2 regions of the Aurantimicrobium sp. INA4 genome follow, and region 1 is predicted to be linked to the other one. Evidence: predicted binding sites of a transcription regulator. Region 1 holds the regulator's gene; the other holds the start of a gene.
What was found. The regulator HrcA, encoded in region 1, represses chaperone genes, less so after heat shock. The targets are predictions, from matches to a motif close to TTNGCACTCGNNNNNNNCGAGTGCNAA.

Region 1 (7,219 bases):
TTGATTTGCGACTTAATGTTTGCCACGTTTACCGTGTCTTTCACTCGTTATTCGTACGTTTGGATTGTGTCGCGCTAGAGGTAGAGGGCTCACGGCGACGAATCGTGCAGGTGGGACTACACGTAAGCCAATAGACAACACTACCAGTAATCGCTGTCGTTGCTAAAACTGTGCCTGAGTTCGTGGGAGACTAGAGGTTCTATGTCTCCTCGTTCCTCAAAACCATTGCAGCCTGCGTCAACCAACCCAGCGAAGATTCGCAATTTTTGCATCATCGCTCACATTGACCACGGTAAGTCGACCCTTGCCGATCGCATGCTTCAAATCACCGGCATTGTTGATGATCGTTCTATGCGTGCTCAATACTTGGACCGGATGGATATTGAACGTGAACGTGGCATCACGATCAAAAGTCAGGCAGTGCGCATGCCGTGGGACGTTGACGGACAAACTTATGCCCTGAACATGATTGACACCCCAGGTCACGTTGACTTCACCTATGAAGTTTCTCGTTCCCTTGCCGCGTGTGAAGGGGCGATTCTTCTCGTTGATGCAGCTCAGGGCATTGAGGCGCAGACGCTCGCGAACCTTTATCTGGCAATGGAAAATGACCTCACAATCATCCCGGTGCTCAACAAGATTGATTTGCCAGCTGCAGACCCTGAAAAATATGCCAAAGAGCTCGCGGATTTGATCGGTGGCAAGCCTGAAGATGTTCTTCGCGTATCAGGTAAAACTGGCTTGGGTGTTCCTGAATTGCTGGATCTTGTGGTCGAGAAGATTCCTGCTCCAGTCGGCCAGGCAGATTCTCCTGCTCGAGCAATGATTTTTGACTCCGTGTATGACGCATATCGAGGAGTTATCACTTACGTACGTGTTATCGACGGCATGCTGAAGCCTCGTCAACGAATCCAAATGATGAGTACCAAAGCTTCGCATGAGTTGATCGAGATTGGTGTTAGCTCGCCAGAACCCATTCCCTCAGAGGGATTAGGGGTCGGTGAAGTGGGCTATCTCATCACCGGCGTTAAAGATGTCCGTCAGTCCAAAGTTGGTGACACTGTCACTGACTTCGTCAAACCTGCTACTGAGCCACTGCCGGGATATACCGACCCCAAAGCAATGGTATTTTCTGGGCTTTACCCCATTGATGGCTCGGACTATCCCGTGCTTCGTGAAGCTCTAGACAAGCTCAAACTCTCCGATGCTTCTCTGAATTATGAACCAGAAACTTCTGTTGCACTTGGGTTTGGTTTTCGTTGTGGTTTCTTAGGCCTGTTGCACTTAGAAATCATTACCGAACGTCTCGAACGCGAATTTGGTCTTGATCTCATTGCCACAGCTCCTTCAGTTCCCTATGAGGTCACAACTGAAGATAAAAAGACCGTCACCGTGACAAACCCCAGCGAATACCCTTCGGGAAAGATCATTAAAGTATCTGAACCCTTAGTTCGCGCTGGAATTCTCACTCCCAAGGACTACGTCGGAACAATCATGGAATTGTGTCAAAGCCGTCGTGGAAATCTTCTTGGCATGGAGTACTTCGGTGAAGATCGTGTCGAAATGAAATACGAAATCCCACTGGGGGAGATTGTCTTTGACTTCTTTGATCACCTCAAGAGCAGAACCCAGGGTTATGCCTCATTGGACTATGAAGAAGCAGGTGAGCAGGATTCTGATCTGGTTAAGGTCGACATCCTCTTGCAAGGGGAACAGGTGGATGCCTTCAGCGCGATTGTCCACAAAGATAAGGCTTATGCCTATGGTCTGATGATGACGGAACGTTTGAAGAAACTCATTCCGCGTCAACAGTTTGAAGTGCCGATTCAGGCTGCTATTGGGGCACGTATCATTGCGCGTGAAACCATTTCTGCAATCCGCAAGGACGTCCTTGCCAAATGCTACGGCGGTGACATTACTCGTAAGCGCAAACTCCTCGAAAAGCAAAAAGAGGGAAAAAAGCGTATGAAAATGGTTGGCCGTGTCGAGGTTCCACAAGAAGCATTCATTGCAGCGTTACAAGGTGATGATGAGGTGAAAAAGAAATGACCGAATCAGCACGTCGAAGCAATTACTCTGCCGATCGCTCGGTAACTTACGGAAGCGTTGGAGCAACTCAAGCAGCAGATGTTTTGGTTTTCCCTCCGCAAGGCTTCTCATCCTCGCAGTCAGAGTTTCGCCTCGGTAGCGGTCAAGAACGTTTTGACGCTGCTTCTGCCGCACTGATGACGTGGGGTGTTCCGTGTGGTTCACGTCTCGAGGTCGTGAAGATTGACCAAGCAGATGCTGAAGGTTATGCAGGCTTGTTATTCAATGAGTTTGGTGCCCCGATTGCACCAACTTCTGATGTGTTAGATCAGCTCTATTCCTCAGATGGCACCCCGTTTCTTTCTGCGGGAACCACGATTGAACTTGCTGGTGTGTGGACCCCGTCAAAGATTTCTGCCTCTTATCGCGTGATTTATGTCGTCCGCGAAGACCGTCGTATGGGTTATGCACTTGGAACTCTCGATTCCGTGCCAGTTATTGGCGAGGAATACTTTGGTGTGGAGTGGCGCGAAGATGATTCAGTGTGGGCTGTAGTTCGCTCTGTCACCTCAATTGCTGAAGGTAGAAAATACGCCTGGAGTGCCCCACTCATTCGCGCGCGTCAGTGGTGGCTTCGTCGTCATTACGTCCGAGCTTTGCTTCCTGCCCGTTCGGTGTAAACAATGGCTAGCCAATTGCCAGATGGTCTGGCTATGCCGCTCAATGGGGCATTGCCGAGCACTGTAGGTGTTGGCGCCTTGGGCAAAACGATGAGCGCCTATGTGCACATTCCCTTTTGTCGGGTTCGTTGCGGCTATTGCGATTTCAACACCTACACTTCCACTGAGCTCAGAGGAGTCTCACAAGCCTCGTATGTGGAGGAACTCAAGAAAGAAATAGCTCTGTCGATAGATGTTCTTCAAAGAGCAGATGTCTCAATAAGACCGTTACACACTATTTTTTTCGGTGGTGGTACACCGACGTTACTGCCTAGTTCTGACCTAGCAGATGCGTTACAAGCTCTTCGTGGCAGCCATGGAATTGAACCAGAAGCTGAAATCACGGTTGAAGCCAATCCGGATACCCTCACCGAAGAATATGTTGATGGATTAGTCAGAGCTGGTTTCACACGTGTGAGTGTGGGAATGCAATCTGCAGTTCCCCACGTACTTTCAGCACTGGATAGAACACACAATCCAGCTGCCGTCGAACAAGCGGTTTCATATATTCAGTCTGCCGGGCTAGAAGCCAGTATCGATTTGATCTATGGATCTCCGGGAGAGAGCCTGGCAGATTGGCGGAGGTCTCTAGAACAAGCTATCTCTTTGAACACAGGGCATATTTCTGCGTATGCCCTCATCGTTGAAGACGGAACAGCTTTGGCGCGCAAAATTAGTTCTGGAGCCATGGATGCTCCTGATGATGATTTACAAGCAGAAATGTATGAACTAGCTGAAGAGCTTTTGAGCAAAGCTGGATTTGAGTGGTACGAAATAAGCAACTGGGCGAAGTCGCAACAGCAACAGTCACAACACAATCTTGCCTATTGGAATAATCAAGATTGGTGGGGCTATGGACCTGGTGCACACTCGGCTATCGGAGGCATACGTTTCTGGAATGTCAAACACCCAGCTGCCTATGCCGGACGTCTTGCCGAGGCTCACAGCCCAGCCTTGTCCTATGAAACTCCTGACGAGCAAGCAGTCAGATTGGAACAGGTGTTATTAGGGTCACGAATAGCGGCAGGCATACCCACTCAAGGACACAATCCTCAAGCCATTTCTACTCTGATTGCTCGTGGTCTCATTGACGGTAAGCGTGCCATGAGGGGCCGAATTGTCTTAACCCTTTCTGGCCGCCTTCGTGCTGATGAAGTTGTTCGAGAATTACTCTTTCGTTCTCAGGATTGACGGCGGAAAATCCGATATCATTAGCACTCAGGAGCATCGAGTGCTAGTGATGTAAAGGAGGATTCGATGGTTTCACAACGTGGGCTTGAAGTTCTTCGCGTCATCGTCCAAGATTACGTTTCTTCACGTGAGCCCGTCGGTTCAAAAGCTATTGTTGACCGCCATCAATTTGGGGTATCTGCAGCGACAATTCGTAACGATATGGCTTTGCTGGAAGAAGAAGAGCTCATCGTTGCCCCTCATACATCTAGCGGTCGAGTTCCCACAGACAAGGGATATCGCCTTTTCGTTGACCACCTTGCCGAAGTCAAACACATCACGCCCACGCAAAAGCAAGCCATCGATCAATTTCTCGATGATTCAGCAGATTTTGATGAACTCCTCGGGCGAACGGTTCGCTTGCTTTCTCAATTGACTAACCAGGTCGCTATCGTCCAATACCCGACATTGGGTTCTACCCGAATTCGTCACATCGAGCTCGTTTCACTGGGTAATCGTCGTGCTTTGTGCGTTGTGATTAGCGACAACGGCCAGGTCGAACAGAAATTGATAGATCTCGAAGTTGAGCTCAGTGAACAAGACCTTGCCCAGTTATGTTCTGGAATTAATGCTCAAGTAGCCGGGAAGCTTCATAGCGAGCTTTCTGAATCAATAACTTCACTCACGTCCCAGGTGCCGAACGCCCTGATTCCAGCAGTCACACACATAGCCTCAGCTCTGAGTGACAGCATTCAAGCTAATCGGCAAAACAAGTTAGTGATGGCGGGCACAGCAAACTTGGTGCGAACGGGCGAAGATTTCTCCGACAGTATTTACCCAGTTCTCGATGCCATTGAAGAACAAGTAGTCCTATTGAAACTATTGACCGAAATGAAGGCGGATGCTGACGAGGTGGCAGTAAGTATCGGCCGTGAACACAGTAATTCAGGCTTAGAGCAAGCAAGCTTGCTTTCCACTGGCTACAGCTCGGCTGGTGAAAAGGCCACGCTAGGGTTGGTCGGACCAACCCGAATGGATTATTCCTCCAACATCGCATCAATTCGTGCTGTTGCCCGATATCTCACTCGTGTGCTCGATGCACGCTAAACCCTCATTCAAAGGAGATGGCCTTCGTGGCTGATCATTACGACGTTTTAGGTATCTCACGTGATGCCAGTGCTGAAGATATCAAGAAGGCCTATCGCAGACTTGCACGTGAGCTTCACCCTGATGTGAATCCAGACGAGGCTGCACAAGAAAAATTTAAACTCGTCACCCACGCCTATGAAGTTCTCAGTGACCCCGTGCAACGCCAACAATATGATTTGGGTCCACAAGCCGGCTTTGGCGGAAATTTCGGCGGGCAAGGTTTTAGTGACTTTGGAGACATCTTCAACACCTTCTTCGGTGGAGGCCAGCAACGCGGTCCCCGCTCCCGCATGGAACGTGGTCAAGATGCTCTACTGCGCGTAGAGGTAGACCTCGCTGATGTGATTTTTGGCGTTCACAAAGATATTGAAATTGATACAGCAGTGGTGTGCGAAACCTGTTCGGGAAACTGCTGTCAACCAGGGACTTCGCCAGTGACCTGTGACATTTGTGGCGGTTCTGGTTCAATTCAACGTGCAGTTCGCTCACTGCTGGGAAACGTCATGACTTCCAATCCTTGTGGTAGCTGCAGAGGTTATGGAACCACCATTCCCGCACCGTGTACAACATGCCAAGGGCAAGGCCGTGTAAGGGCGTCGAAAACTATTCCCCTGGACATTCCTGCAGGTGTGGATACAGGTGTTCGACTTCACATGGCTCAAGCAGGAGAAGCTGGTCAAGCAGGCGGCGTCCCCGGCGACCTATATTTTGAAATCAAAGTCAATCACCACGATGTGTTCAGTCGAGACAATGATGACTTACTGTGCACTCTGGAAGTTCAAATGACCGATGCCATCTTAGGAACCACAGTTACGGTTCCAGGGCTTGATGGTGAGGTCGCACTCGAAATTAAACCCGGAACGCAAGGGTCAGAAGTTCTGACCGTTAAAGATCGGGGCATAACGCGCCTTCGCGGAAATGGTCGCGGTGATCTTAAAGTGGGAATTCACGTGATTACACCCACAAAGTTGAGCTCAAAAGAAAAAGAACTCATTTCAACTTTTGCCAAGGGCCGAAAGCAATCCGCTCCAGCATTGACTCATTTCCAACAGGGAATGTTCTCTAAGTTGCGCGATCGATTCTTCAACGTTTAACCAATGGCACACTTTTACATCCTGGAAAGCCTGGAATCCTCTACTATCGGGTCCGAAGTAGTTTTGGATGGCTCAGAGGGAAAACATGCTGCCACAGTCTCTCGAGTGCGACCAGGGGAGACTTTCACTTTAGGCAATGGGCGCGGTCTCGTTCTTGAGGTCGAAGCTGAATCAGTATCTAAAGACTGCGTTCAACTTCGGGTACTTCAGGTTGAAAACAAGGAACGTCTTCATCCAGAAATTCTCCTGGTCCAAGCACTTGCCAAAACAGATCGTGATGAACGAGCAATCGAAGCAGCAACAGAGCTTGGTGTCGACACAGTAATTCCATGGGCAGCGTCACGGAGCATCTCCAAATGGGAAGGGCCCAAGATCGAAAAAGGCATTGCGAGATGGTCAGCAATTGTTCGTGAAGCGAGCAAACAATCAATTCGTCCCTACATTCCTCAAGTGCATCCTCCCGTTACTACTGCAGAACTTGTGAAGATGTTGCCAGCTGCTGACATCGTCGTGTTGGACCCCACAGGAGATGTTCCACTGAGTTCTTTCAATCCCACATCGCATCAAATAGCGATCATTGTTGGTCCAGAGGGCGGCATCACAGAGACTGAATTGGATACTTTCCGTAATGCAGGTGCCACAATCGTCACGATGGGAAACAATATTCTTCGAACGTCGACCGCAGGACCTGCTGCATTGGCCATCATGAATGCCAAACTAGGGCGCTGTTAAGCTAGAGCTATGTCCGAACAGACTCCTTCGATTTTCACAAAAATCATTAATCGCGAAATACCAGCAGAAATTCTCTTTGAGAATGATCGTCTTATTGCCATCCGAGACATAGCTCCACAAGCTCCTATGCACTTACTTGTGATTCCAAAGTCTGAAAACTTCCAGAACGTCACCGAATTAGCTGCAGGCGATCCTCAACTATTGGCAGAAATAGTCTCCACCGCTCATAACCTGGCAACCTTGCACTCCAACGGTGAGTATCGTTTAGTCTTCAACACAGGTGAGAGTGCAGGTCAGACAGTTTTTCACGTACATGCACACGTACTC
Region 2 (7,219 bases), 530 kb from region 1:
TCGCCACCCAAGGTTGCAGCGAGAGCTGCAAGAACGGTCGAGTCGTAGGACTCAGCAGCGTAGCTGAAGTCAGTGAGCTCTTCGCCCTGAACATCAGACCAGTACTTGCCGAGGAGTGCCTTCAGCTCGTCCGAAGGAGCTGCACCAGGGATGGTTCCCTGAGCACCTTCGAGGGTACCTGCTTCAAAGTCCTTCTCGAAGGATCCGGTGTTTCCATCGGTGAAGTAGGTGTTAGCCATGGTCCAGCCCTGAGCTACGAGCTCGGGGATGATTGCCTTGGTCTCATCGAATGCGATGACAACAAGAGCGTCAGGGTTGGTTGCAAGTGCTGCAGTTACTTCGGAGGAGAAGGTGGTCTGAGCAGGAGGGAACTCCTGGCCCTTACCGGTTCCACCGTAAACAACGCTTCCGCCACCTTCAACGATTGCAGCTTCGGTCGAGTCACGAAGACCGGTTCCGTAGGAGTCGTTGAATACGAGGAATGCAACAGTTGAGTTTCCGTCACCGACGATCAGCTGACCGAGAGCAGAACCCTGAACGGTGTCTGGTGGTGCAGTACGGAAGTAGAAGGGGCTGTAGCCAGAAAGTGCTGCAGAGGTGTTAGCAGGAGAGATCTGCACAATGCCAGCCTCGGTGAACGAGTCAACAACGTTGAGAGAAACACTCGAAGATGCTGCACCAATTACAACAGAAACCTTCTGCTTGATGAGGTCTTCAGCTGAAGCGGTAGAAACAGACATGTCGCTTGAGTCACCAGAGTCAGTCTGGTAGAGGCAAGCGTCCATACCGTTTACGCCGCCAGCAGCGTTGATGTCAGCTACTGCAAGGCCAACACCAGCAATTTCGGGTGGGCCGAGGAACGCAAGCGAACCGGTTACGGGGAGGATAGTTCCTACCTTGAAGGTGTTTTCGCTGGTGCTGTCAGCGGCACAGTCAGCTGCGGTGTATGCAGCGTCCTTCGAGCCACTGTCGGAAGATCCAGACGCACAACCAGCCAGCACCAATGCTGACGTAGCTGCGAGAGCCAGACCACCGAGTGCACGAGTGCGGAGAGAAATTTCTCGCATGGTACTCCTTGGTGATTTATATGAGTCGAAGCGCGCAGGACGCACTTCGTTGTACTACCAAACTAGGCGAGAGATGTTTCCTGAAACAACATTTCCGGGTTACAACTCGGTAACAAACTGTTAGACACCGAAAGAAATAGTCATATTGCGCAGATTATGCGCACAAATTGTGCAAATGGCGCCTGAATTGTGCGCCGAAGACTACTTTTTCTTCTTCTCTACGACGATGGTCTTGCCAAAGTAGGCAACACCGGTTTCAGTGTCGTAGTTAATCTGGCCTGCAGGCCCCACGTAGTTGATGGCTTGTTTGTCGTTGACAGCCGAGACACACATGCCGTAGCTGGTGCACTTGAAGCCGGCCTGGTTGGTCACAGCAATGAGACCCTGAGTAATTGAGGCTCCACCGTCATCCTTGGACACAGTTGCTGCCAGGGCTGACGCAATAGTGAGGTCATAGGACTCAGCGCCGTAGCCATATTCGGTCACGGAAGGGTCGGAGCTCTTCAGTTGTGCAACGAAAGCGTCATCTGCTTTCACGGCAGTAACCGTCGCCCCCTTGGGTGCATTGTCCTTGGTGGCAATCGAGACGATGGCCACGTTGGCGTCGTTCTTAGCCACCAGCTCGGCCAAGGTTTCTGCAACACCAGTGGAGGCAGGGGCAATAATGACGTCTACGCCACGAGAGACCAGATCGTTGAAGCTGGCTTCTGTTGCAGCCGCATCGCCGTCACCGGCGTTGCGGTGGAGGACCTCAACGGGAACCTTGTTGTAGCCACCCTGTTCGTTGATTTCACGAACAGCAAGTTCGATACCGGCAGCTTGAGAAGCAGAGTAGGCAGCGAGGTCGCCGGTGACAGGAGTCATGTCGCCGATGCGCAGCACACCATCACCAGAGGGCTTCACGGGAGTCGGGGTAGCAGTGGGTGTGACCTCACCGCCGGAGCATCCAGCCAACGTGAGTGCAAGCGCACCTGCAACGATTGTGGCGGCAATCTTATTCAGACCCACGATGTACCCATTTCTGTGAACGACTAACTACCGCCTCCACAGTACCGAGCACTGTGCGGGTTCGCTTTGATGGCACGCGCTCTATTCGATAGTGAGTTCTTCAGCTGCGCGAGCAAGGCGGTTCGCCTTGCCGTGGCGCAGCATGTCTGTGGTGAGCACAATCAGCGCCACCCAAATGATGAAGAAGCCCACCCAGCGCACCGGTGGCATGGGCTCATGAAGCACGAAGACGGCCATTAAGAACGAGAACACAGGTGTGGAGTATTGAATCAAACCAATAGCGGTCAACGGCAGGCGGCGTGCACCTGCACCAAACATGATCAGTGGCACCGCGGTGACCACACCAGCTGAAGCAAGCAGAAGAGTGTGGGTAAGACCATAACCAAAGAAGGAAAGTCCAACCAGGTTGGAAACAATCATGAGTTGAATGATCGCGACCGGCGTCATCCACATGGTCTCAATAGTGAGACCGCTAATGGCATCGACCGAGACGCCGGTGCGTTTCTTGATCAGGCCATACAAACCAAAGGACGTTGCCAACGTGAGCGAGATCCACGGAATGGCTCCATAGCTCACGGTCAATACGATGACGGCAACAAAGCTGATGCCTACGGCAACCCATTGCATCCGGCGCAGTTTCTCCCGCAGAACAAGCACACCCAAGACAACCGTGACGATGGGATTGATGAAGTAGCCCAGTGACGACTCGACGATCTGGTTACTGAGCACCGCCAGGATGAAGACCTGCCAGTTGATGTAAATCAGCACTGCTGCCACACCCAAGGTGAGCATGAGCTTGCGCTGTTTCAAAATGACAACAAGTTGTCGCCATTTCCTCGAGACCGCAATTAAGAAAACGCAGAAGACAAGAGAGAACAGGATGCGATAGCCGACCACCTCAAAAGGCGTCGCAGGTTCCAAGGTGAGGAAGTACAGCGGGAACAAACCCCACAGCCCATATGCGCCGAAGGCATAGAGCAAACCGGAGCGGGAGAGCTTCTCGGGTGCAGGTGCAGCTGGAGAAGTCATTATTCGAGACTACTCCTGTGAATAGCCCGAGAGGTTAAACAGTGTGGGCCCCGGAAAACCGGGGCCCACACTAGTGAGTTTGTGTTAGCGAACAACGATAGCGAGAACGTCACGAGCGGAGAGTACGAGGTACTCTTCACCGGCGTACTTTACTTCGGTTCCGCCGTACTTGGAGTAGATAACCTTGTCACCTTCGGCGATGTCCAGAGGAACACGGTTACCGTTGTCGTCGATGCGGCCGGGGCCTACTGCAACGACAACACCCTCCTGGGGCTTTTCCTTAGCAGTGTCAGGAATGACGAGACCAGAAGCAGTGGTCTGCTCGGCTTCTACCTGCTTGATAACAATGCGATCTTCGAGCGGCTTAATGGCGACCGACACGGTTGACCTCTTTCTTGAACGGGAAGTAAGTAATGGAGTACACATTCAGTTCGTGTACTGAGGTCAAGTCTAGACGGCAATTAGCACTCGCGCAATGTGAGTGCCAATTCATCCCTTGGTAGGTTTACTCTCATGGAGAGTGCTGAACTACGCGAACTGCTCACCCCCGAGGGGCTCGCTCTCCTGAATTCTTTGCCCGAGTATTCCTCGACGACAGACGTACTCAAGATCGTCTCAGAGTTGCGCAAAGCCGGAAATTCCGCGTCATTAGTGGCTTCGGTGCTTACCCAAGCCAAGTTGCGAGCTAAAGCTCAAGCAAAGTTCGGAGACTTTGCCTCCACGATGTTGTTCACCGAGGCAGGCCTCGAACAGGCAACCAGGTTGCCTGTGGCGGCACTCCATGCCGGTCGTTTTGTTCGCGCAGGGCTCACTCGCGTTGCTGATCTGGGGTGTGGAATTGGGGCAGATGCGCTTGCATTTGCTGGGGCTGGACTGACCGTTCATGCAGTGGATGCCGATGAAGTGACCGCTGCCATTGCCGTAGTGAACCTCAGCGCCTTCCCCGAAGCAACAGTTTCTCACGGCACCGCCGAAGAAGCAGACCTCACCGGCATCGAGGGTGTTTATCTCGATCCTGCCCGCAGGACCTCCGGTCACAGCAACACCAGTCGCTTGACGAAGTCTGAAGACTATTCGCCGTCTCTTGATTTTGCATTCGGTCTCGCAGCGCAGCTGCCGACCGGGATCAAACTAGGCCCTGGCTTTGATCGTGACCTCATTCCAGATAATTGTGAAGCCCAGTGGGTTTCTGTTGGAGGAGATGTCGTGGAACTGGGGTTGTGGTTTGGCCCCCTCGCGAGGGAAGGCATAACCCGCAGCGCCTTGATCATGACTCCAGAGGGAATGCATGAGCTCACCGCAGCAGCAGACTCTGCAGATGCTGAAGTGGGGCCTCTGGGCAAATACCTCTACGAACCTGACGGTGCTGTGATTCGTGCCCGCCTCATCGGTGACCTAGCTCGCTCACTTGGTGCTCACATGATCGATGAACACATTGCCTACATGAGCAGTGAGACGTTAGTCCACTCCCCTTTTGCTACTGCCTTCGAAATTCATCAGCAATTCCCCTTAGACGTGAAGCAGCTTGCTACTGAACTAAGCAAGCGCAACATCGGCACCCTGGAAATCAAGAAGCGCGGTGTTGATATCGACCCGGCAGAGTTCCGAAAGAAACTCAAACTCTCTGGACCGGAATCTGCAACATTGTTACTTACTCGCCTCGGCGAGCGCAGAGTCGCACTCCTAGCCCAGCGGGTGAACTAACTCCCCCTGTTGTCCACAGTTCTGATTTCTCCTTAACCACTCACAGTTGTCACGCCAGCAAACGGGTAGTTCCAGCTGGAACCTTATGGTTACCGCATGGTTCGCCGCAATGGGTATTGGAAGAAGCACACCACTAAAGAGTTACAGGCTCTGTTGTTGATGCTGGATGACCAGGGTTGGCGAATAAAGAATCCGCCGACGTACTACAGGGCGTTTTGTCCTTGTCCTGAAAAGCATCAGACAGGTATTCATCTGACGCCAAGCAACCCTCACTATGCGAAAAACATTTTGAGATACTTAGAACGAACAACATGTTTCGTTAACCGGGGAAGGAAATAGAAATGGAAACAGTTCGTGTTTCGGTGAGTTTCTTTGTCACCGGTGAAATGGATCTCGATAACCACCTCGATCAGGTGATGACTGCATTGATGGCCATCGAAACTGCTGACGCCCGTATTTCAGATTCTGACTACGTCGCCACAATCAAGACTGGTTTTGTGTGCATCAATTCCTCAGCTCAGGCCAACACCTTTGACGAGGCCGCGGCTTTAGCAATGGCAACAATCCGTTCGGCAATTCACGCAGCGGGTGGATTCACTCCTGGCTGGGAGAGCAACGACTATGTCATCACAGGCCAAGAGACAGCCGAATACAACTTTGTGGAGCAACAGCTCATCAAATGGTGATGCTGAGCGCAGGCAGCGTTGCCCGCCGACTGATTTGTTTTGGCTACTAGAACGAAATTGCCAGTATTGCTGTGAGAACAATCACTCCTGAGACAATCTCAACTGCACCGAGGGCAACGCCGAGCTGGGCAAGCTTTGCTCCACGCTGACCGGTTTGTTTGATTTCACGCAAGGCCTTGTTGCCAAAGATGACCGCAAAGATGCCGAGCACAAGAAACAGCACACACGCCAACGACACAAATGCCCACGGGTTGTAGCCCGTGAGCTTGTGTTCGGTCGGTGAGGTCATGAGGATTTAGTAGTAGTAATTTCCCATGCCTGAGGCAATAACAACGCCCAGGAATGCAAAGAGCAGGGAGATAACAATCACGGCAAGGCCGATACCGACATAACCCATGATCAAGCCAGCTAGTGCAAGACCTGCACCCTGCTCACCAGTGCGGCGAACCTCAGCGCGAGCCATGTGGCCGGTGACCACAGCAACGATGCTGGCCAAGAAAGGGATGAAGGTCAGGCCGACGATACCTGACACGAGGGCAACAATCGCAAGAGTGTTGGTCTTCTGAGACGAGACAACGGTCACGGCTGGTGCGGCTGGAGCTGCAGTCTCCGCCGCAGCAGGCTTTGCCGCTGCTGCCTTGGTTGCAGGCTTAGATGTCTTTGGTGCTTTTTCTGTCATGACTTAATTCTAATGAACGTGGATGTCTGTAACTGGGAGTGTGCTGTCAGCTCCAAAACTCAGTGAGGAGGGCTGAGCGCCTTCCATAATGAGCTCTGACGCAAGCGCAGCAATCATGGCGCCGTTATCGGTGCACAGTGAGAATGCAGGAATTCTCAACTCAACACCGGCAGCTTCTGCCCGCTGGCTTGCCACTTCGCGCAGGCGAGCATTGGCGACAACTCCGCCGCCCAGTAACAGGCGGGGAACGCCATAGTCTTGGCAGGCTGCAATAGCTTTGGCCGTCAATACGTCTACTACTGCTTCGCGGAAGCTGGCTGCAACATCAGCTACGGGTATTTCTTCTCCAGCATCCCGGCGCACTTCCACCCACCTGGCCACAGCAGTTTTCAAACCAGAGAAGGAGAAGTCATAGCGGTGCTTGTCCATGTCCTTAGGCAGCGTGAGCCCTCGGGGGAAGCGGATCGCTTTCGGGTCTCCGTCGGCGGCAATGCGGTCGATGTGGGGACCGCCAGGGTAGGGGAGGCCCAGGATTCGTGCGACTTTGTCGAAGGCTTCACCAGCTGCATCATCGATGGTTTCACCGAGCATCACCACATCCGAGGTGAGGTCTTTCACAAGAAGCAACGAGGTGTGACCGCCGGAGACAAGAAGCGCGATGGTGGGATATTCCAGGGGGCCGTCTTCGCCCAGAACATCTGCTCCCACGTGGCCAACCAAGTGGTTGACGGCATACAGCGGTTTATCCAGCGAAAGTGCCAAAGCTTTAGCTGCACCGACTCCCACCATGAGAGCACCTGCAAGGCCTGGTCCGCTCGTGACGGCAACTGCATCGAGATCTGTGAGCTCGATGCCTGCCGTGGCAACAGCTTCGGTGAGGGCGGGGCGTAAAGCTTCCAAGTGTGCACGAGCAGCAACCTCGGGAACCACGCCACCATAGCGAGCATGCTCATCCATCGAGGAAGCAATGACATTTGCTAACAGTTCGCGGCCACGAACAATACCTATACCGGTCTCATCACAGCTGGTCTCAATACCCAAAACGA

Region 2: a site for HrcA is predicted at 3,566-3,592, ahead of groES (co-chaperone GroES). Genes of this name have one in related genera too.

What each region holds. Positions count from the first base shown of each region.
Region 1 covers NZ_AP027040.1:729,323-736,541, forward strand. The annotation lists gene rpsT (30S ribosomal protein S20) at 1-26, opposite strand, end outside; gene lepA (translation elongation factor 4) at 202-2,049, shown strand; gene AINA4_RS03660 (DUF1990 family protein) at 2,046-2,708, shown strand; gene hemW (radical SAM family heme chaperone HemW) at 2,712-3,938, shown strand; gene hrcA (heat-inducible transcriptional repressor HrcA) at 4,005-5,024, shown strand; gene dnaJ (molecular chaperone DnaJ) at 5,051-6,160, shown strand; gene AINA4_RS03680 (16S rRNA (uracil(1498)-N(3))-methyltransferase) at 6,164-6,892, shown strand; gene AINA4_RS03685 (histidine triad nucleotide-binding protein) at 6,902-7,219, shown strand, end outside.
Region 2 covers NZ_AP027040.1:199,212-206,430, reverse strand. The annotation lists gene AINA4_RS01120 (ABC transporter substrate-binding protein) at 1-1,067, opposite strand, end outside; gene AINA4_RS01115 (ABC transporter substrate-binding protein) at 1,269-2,075, opposite strand; gene rarD (EamA family transporter RarD) at 2,157-3,104, opposite strand; gene groES (co-chaperone GroES) at 3,189-3,485, opposite strand; gene AINA4_RS01100 (class I SAM-dependent methyltransferase) at 3,618-4,808, shown strand; gene AINA4_RS01095 (hypothetical protein) at 5,150-5,494, shown strand; gene AINA4_RS01090 (DUF4190 domain-containing protein) at 5,541-5,783, opposite strand; gene AINA4_RS01085 (DUF4190 domain-containing protein) at 5,790-6,173, opposite strand; gene tsaD (tRNA (adenosine(37)-N6)-threonylcarbamoyltransferase complex transferase subunit TsaD) at 6,183-7,219, opposite strand, start outside.